2 regions of the Shewanella sp. MF05913 genome follow, and region 2 is predicted to be linked to the other one. Evidence: riboswitches for the same ligand, from Rfam matches in the RefSeq annotation. Region 2 holds a riboswitch; the other holds the start of a gene.
What was found. A riboswitch is a leader RNA that binds a small molecule or an ion and turns the genes downstream of it on or off. The one in region 2 is predicted to bind cobalamin.

Region 1 (3,424 bases), on a different contig from region 2:
GACGAGTAATAACCTGTACCAACATACTCCTCATCTAACAAATTATCGACACGTAAACTCGCAGTCCAGGCACTACGCTGATAGTTTAACGCGAGATTAGTGAGTACATAACTGTCTAGCTTATCGCCAGCATTACTGTTGTCGCCTTCCATGTAACGCTCGCCAGTGTAAACGCCTTCAACAAAGGTTTGCCAATGATCAGCAAAATCGTAACTCATGTACGCTTTACCTGAATGCTCAGCGACCCATGATAGTGCTTTACCCTCGTTTTCACCTTGAGTAAATTCGGCATCAATATAGTCGTACGAAGCGCCTAACAACCAGTCATTTGATAACTGCACTTCATAACTCGTGTTAATACCAAAACGGCGAGATTCGTCGGCATTAACGTTTGCACCACCACCGTAAGGTCCGTCAGTACGGCTACCGTCGTAAACAATCTCATCTTCTAAATCAAGACGATAAAGGTTTAACTTAACGGTTTGCGTTGCACCAGTCCAATCCCAGCCGGCCTCAAAAGAACGCCCGGTTTGCGGATCTAATCCTTGCACGTCTAATGGCGTATAGGCTTGTTCATCCACTTTCGCAAAACGGAAGTTATCATTGGCGCGAACATAAAAACGATGTTCTACACTTGGACGATAATTGACACCTAACTCCAATGCATGAGCATCGTTATCGAGCTCAATACCTTCTGCATACAATAATTGATCAGTTAAATCGTCGGTCACTTCAGAATAACGACCACCAACTACATATGACAATGTTGAGGTTAACGGCACAGTCGCTTGAACATAAGCACTTTGCATGGTTTGTTCGTTATTACGTTGAATATATAAGGTGTCAAAGTCAGCCTCACCTCGGCTTACATCAATACCAGCAACCATAGTTAAAGCACCATTTGCTAACGGATAATTCGCGGTCGCTTTTGGTGAAAAACTCAATAAATCACGATCAATATGCCCTGCACTGCCAAACAATAAGCTGCTCGTTGAAGTATCGGAATACGTTAAATCAGCACCCAGTGCCCATACATCAGTAAGTTGATATTGATAGCCACTGCGAACAGCGGTAGTGATTTCGTGAGAATATTCACCGTCTGAAAAAGACGCGACTTGGCGAGGATTATCTTCATACTGCGCTAAACTTAACGCCCCTGGAGCCTGGCGATCATTATCGAAGTAATTCACTTCTACATAAAAATCTTCAACATCGGTTTGGTACTGAATACGACCTAGAATAGAGCCGGTTTCGTTGTCGTTATTATCACGATAATTATCGCTTTCGTTATAACTGCCCGCTAGAAAGTAACGCCAGGTGTCGCTGATGGCTCCAGAGACATCGCCTTTAACTTCATAGGTATCAAAACTGCCACCACTGACTTGTAAGCCACCAGCGGTTTCTGTTGGGGCTTTAGTAATAATGTTAATCACGCCGCCTACCGCTTGGTCGCCATACAATACACCCGCACTGCCAGACAAAATCTCAACGCGTTCAATTAAGTTAAGTGGAATGGATTCAACACTTGGTGCAGAAATATCGATATTATTTAACCGACGGCCGTCGACTAAAATAAGGGTATTATTAACCGCTTGCGAAGCTGAAAAACCGCGCATCGAAAACACAGTACCAGAATTATTATCGGACACTTGAATACCGGATTGGCCGCGCAGTAAATCGGTTAAATTATTTGCGCCGCTCATTTCGATGTCAGCTGCATCGATAACATTTACATTGGCAGCAATATTTAACGGATTGGTTTGATTGCGACCAATCACCACAATCGTCTCATCCATTTTCACATCTGCATTAGACGCGTTTGAGGCACTTGGTATTGATTGTGTTGAGGTTGGTGCTGCAACAGCATTAAGGCTCGTTGCGCAAAGCATGGCACTGATTAATAGTGCGATTGTAGTTGGTTTAGTACCCATTTACCTTTAACTCCTGAAAGGAAAAATGGGGCAATAGCGCCGCAACATTGACCACCACTTTGCGGCTTACTCATCTGAGTAAACCAAAAACGGCATAACATCACATCTCGAGATCTGCCCACCGAAATCATCGAAATCACCTTTATGGCCGGTCTCCGGACTGAGGTTGCGGTACCTAAGAGTACACACGAGCCAAGCAAATATGCATTGCATATTGGACTCTCACCTATCACCGTTGCGGGGGCAGTACCAGACTTTCACTGGTTTCCCGATTCTCCAATGGGTCGATATGACTCAACATTGGCACCGTAAAGATTGACTAAACTGAATAAATATAGAATAACGGTCTAATGGCTGAATAGATTGATAAATACAGCCATAAACGTCGATAGGATTATAACGGAATCAGCACGTTGCTGATAGTCGCTAAGCATTAAAACAACGCGCAGATTACTCACGTTAGCTCAATTTAAGGCTCAGCCATAAACTCGCGATAATTGCTTTGGGTGACGGGAGCTGACTCGGCAGTAAATACGGCGGTACGAATGGATTTGTGCACTAAATAAATATCTTCATCATCGCTTATTACCGTAAAGTAGCCCATCTCGCCACGCGGACTGGTAACGTAAGACTCAGACACAATAGCAGAAGCATTATGAATGTTAGGCATACTCGTACACCCTAGCAAACCATGCACAGCTTCATAGCCTTCCACTTTCATGCTGCCTAATTGTTGATAAATCACTTCACCCTGGCAATGTTCTTTATAGGTGTCTGCCATTGAATCTAAAAATTCATCCGGGTCAACATCTTCGGCAAGCCCTTTAAAGCCTTGCATACACACTAGGCTAGACCAATCATTAAGGGTTTCGTTGGCGGGGATAAATTCAGCCATGGTCATATCACCGCGCTTTTCGTTAAAAGCGAGTTTCCATGAAAGAGGAGGTAAAAAGCCGAAGGTTTGCGACACAGTCGTTAGCCGTTTGACGTCGCTAGACATGACAAGCACGCCAGAAGCATCATTGTCAGATTCTAATGTGACCAATGCTGGAAAAGTAGCATACGCGGTATAGGGGAATAAGCTAAATATTCCAACGCACCCCGCGTAGCTGATAACTGCAGCAATCTTGTTCATCCCAATGTCATCCTTGCTAGGTCAAGATGTGACGATAAGTTGATTAAAAATCATTCTAATTATGTATATCCTATCCTGAACATACAAAAATTGAAACTTATCTATAACATTTACACCATTGTAAAATGTTAGTTTAACTCTTCGTCGTCTTCGTCTTCTGCGTCAAATAGCTCATCTTCATCAACGGCAGATTCAGCTGCAATCGCTGCTGCTAAGCTTTTCGCTTTAAGATGCTTTTCAGTTTTGCGCTTGTTACGATCTGCTTGCTTAGACAGGAAACCCTGTAGAGACTGCTCGCCCCATGCAATGGCTTCTGCTTCTGAAGCAAAACCATCTTGGCTTTTAGACACTAAGGTTT
Region 2 (3,424 bases):
AATGAAACCAGAAAGAGGCGAAGTCATTGCAAGCTTCTGACCCATGTATTGAGGAACAAATGCTAAATGCCGCTCGCTCCCAGCTAACACTTCAGCTTCAGAAATGGCATTCATTGCACGACTGGTTAGGCTTAAACAGCCGTCATCGCCAATACCGACTAAACGTATTTGGCCTCTCATTTAGCAGCCTCGACTAATAACGCATGAATACTAGAAACTACGAGAGGACTGCCACCTTTTCTGCCCAAAGAAGCGATATAGTCAACTTGGTTTTGATCTACCAGTAATTGTTTAGACTCAACGGCTTTAACAAAACCGACAGGAATACCAATAATGAGTGCAGGCTTTATTTCACCCGCTTGGATCATGGTAAGCACTTCTAACAATGCAGTTGGTGCATTACCCACACCAATTATTGCACCGTCGAGCAAGCCTTGATCTCGTGCATATCGCATAGATTCTATTGCTCTTGTAGAACCACTCGCCTTAGCACGTTCAATCACGGTTTCGTTGCTAATAAAACAATAAGCCTGGTTACCAAATACGGCTTTGCGCTGAGCACTTAGTCCTGCGGTAATCATGGTAACGTCAGAAATAATATTACAACCATTTTTCAATGCGTTAACGCCAGTTTCCACCGCTTTATCACTAAATTGATATAACGTTGCAAATTCAAAATCACCACTGGTATGAATGGCTCTTCTTACTACATTCCACTCACCGGCAGAAAAGTGGTGACCACCGTGAAACGTCTGTATTTCATGATCGATAATAGAAAAAGAATCATTTTCTATTTGACGGCCTTGTGTCGTCATCTGTGACATTGCTGTCATTGTATTTCTCCAAGAGTCACGTGTGCGATTGTTGCGCCGTTAAAGTCAACCAGGCGCAAACTAAATTGATAAGAATAATGTGCATATTCAATGCAATGTTGTGCAGCAACTAAACAAATTTGTTCAAAGAAGGCATCAGGTAACGGCGGTTTCATTTGCAAGAGATGCCGCCCTGTTAAAGCATGACGAATAGCATCTACATCTTGTTCATTACAAATAGTGGCGGCGATGTCTGCAAGATGGTTGAAATTAATTGCCCTACCACTGACATGGGTCAACATATTTCCTGCGGTTAACTTGCACAACTTACCTATCATGGTGACAAGTTCTACATGTTTCATTTCGTAACGGGCAGCAGCTCGTAGCCCCACACCACTAAAATCACCAACTTGAACGAAGGCTAATTCTGGTTGGTGAGGAAAATATTCCATGGCAGCTTTTTCGGTACGGCTGCCGGTAGTGAAGTACACAGTGTCTAGGCCTTGTGCTTTGGCAACCATGATATTTTGACGAATAGAAGCAGAATACGCAGAGGTTGAATAAGGGAAAACGGTTCCACGAGTCCCCAGTATTGAAATGCCGCCAATGAGTCCTAATCGTCTTGCAATTGATTCTTCTGCCATCTTTTCGCCATTTGGCACTGATATTTCGACTCTTGCGCCAACCTGGCTATATTTTGCAAGTAAGGGTAGTAGATGTTCTCGGATCATCTTACGGGGCACAGGATTAATTGCAGGTTCGCCCACTGCAAGCTCTAAACCAGGCAAAGTCACGGTGGCCACGCCATTTCCTGCGACAAATGTTATACCGGGTTTGTCGGTTAAACTGACTGTTGTTGTGATATGTGCTTTGTCGGTACAGTCAGGGTCATCACCTGCATCTTTGATGACAAAACAAGTGACTTGTTGGCGAGTTTGTAAGGTTGTCTGTAAATCGAATTGAACTTGTTCTGTTGTTGGTAAGGTAATTTGAACCGTTGCAAGATATTCTGATGTGAGTAATTGTGTTAATGCGCCTAAAGAAGCTGCAGTTGCACAGGCACCTGTAGTATAGCCTTTTCGCAATTCCTTGCGATTTCGACTTTTCTTTATCTTTGTCACTTGCGAAGGAAAATCAGCTTCCATCGGTGAGTTTTTTGACGTTATATCCACAATTAACCCTAAAATTGAGTCTGTATACAACTCAAGCAATTCATCGAATATTGAGTACTGAATCAAGGGCTGTTATCACTGAGGTATAAACTCACTAGGAACGCCCGCCCAGTTTTTATCATGATGGTTAAAGTGGGTATCCTGGCTCAAGATTATACCGAATCTCACCTTCCCAGCTTGCGCCAGTGGTATTGAGTTCAGCTGCGTAGTTTAATACGCTTTATCTTTTACAGTTGCGGGTACAGTCCAGAAATTTCATCTGGTTCCCCTAACTCTTATAGATATTATTAAACGATGTAATTACCGATGTGATTATCGATGTAAATATCGCTTTAATAACCCAACAGAGTCGCCTTAGGCGCTTTAACTAAGATTAATTTTAGGGACTAATTGCTGGCAAAACAGTGTGAGAAATATCAGTAATTTAGATTGTTAAACCAAGTTGTGATCTATAACCGTCTACAGATCACATCAAAACTTATGATTTGTTAAATTGACGATTTAATTCTGCAGCAATATAAAAAGATTGGCTATTGGCTCTAGAGTAGGATAATTGATCAACTTGTATAAACTTGCTCGGTAACATCTTATATAAGTGGCGTGTTTCAGGTGGTTGTGGATTAGGGTTCATTGGCCCTTTTTGGTAGAGATAATAATCAGGTTGACTAACCAATACTGACTCTACATTAAATTTAATCAGCTTACGTGACGACGGTGCTGTTAACACTCCACCTGCTGAATCAATAATGTCGCTAACAATATTGCCTTTACCCGCGATAGTCAGGGGCATTTGAGTGACTTCATACATGACCGTTGGTGATGTCAGCAACGGCTTAATTTGAAGACGGACTTGGGTTAATGTAGTGACTAAAGCAGTTGCTTGCTCAGAACAATCGAGTAACGTACCAAGGCGTGTAATTTGTTGTAACACTGCATCTAAAGTAACTGGGTTGTAAGTAATTGTTTTAGCGCCTAATAGAGACACCATCTCATCTGAAAAAAATCTTGAAGAACCTATAATGATTAAATCGGGATTTAACGATTTTATCAATTCAATATTCGGCTTTATATGGCTACCTATTTTCAGTGCATCTTTAAAATCGTCATTATTACGAGTAACCCCAACGACTTTATGCTGCTGTTGCAACTGAATAAATAAGTCTCCAGCAGCAGGGGCAAGTAACACCACTCTTTCGTAGGCATAATTGTTAGTGGAAAAAGCTAAAGCTGCGATTATCAATAGAAACCGAAACATCATATACCTCAGATAATAATTCAGCGCTGACATCAGCGCGGTTAACGTCATAAAGTAATAGACCTTTTTTGAAAAATACAAACCGGTCGAAATGGTGTAATGCCAAATTAATATCGTGCACCGAAGTAATTACACTGGCATTAAGCTTGGTTAAATGTGCAAATATATCCAGCGTATGCCGAACA

Region 1: it holds a riboswitch for cobalamin, as region 2 does, so the genes downstream of both, AC19MV_RS04310 (TonB-dependent receptor) here and AC19MV_RS20430 (cobalt-precorrin-5B (C(1))-methyltransferase) in region 2, are expected to answer to the same signal.

The regions. Positions count from the first base shown of each region.
Region 1 is NZ_JCAYNT010000002.1:201,216-204,639, forward strand. Features, by position in the region: gene AC19MV_RS04310 (TonB-dependent receptor) at 1-1,931, opposite strand, end outside; cobalamin riboswitch at 2,061-2,257, opposite strand; gene AC19MV_RS04315 (hypothetical protein) at 2,401-3,066, opposite strand; gene AC19MV_RS04320 (DUF3622 domain-containing protein) at 3,195-3,424, opposite strand, start outside.
Region 2 is NZ_JCAYNT010000025.1:26,256-29,679, reverse strand. Features, by position in the region: gene cbiE (precorrin-6y C5,15-methyltransferase (decarboxylating) subunit CbiE) at 1-180, opposite strand, end outside; gene AC19MV_RS20435 (precorrin-8X methylmutase) at 177-833, opposite strand; gene AC19MV_RS20430 (cobalt-precorrin-5B (C(1))-methyltransferase) at 830-1,984, opposite strand; cobalamin riboswitch at 2,099-2,276, opposite strand; gene AC19MV_RS20425 (ABC transporter substrate-binding protein) at 2,463-3,224, opposite strand; gene AC19MV_RS20420 (ABC transporter ATP-binding protein) at 3,193-3,424, opposite strand, start outside.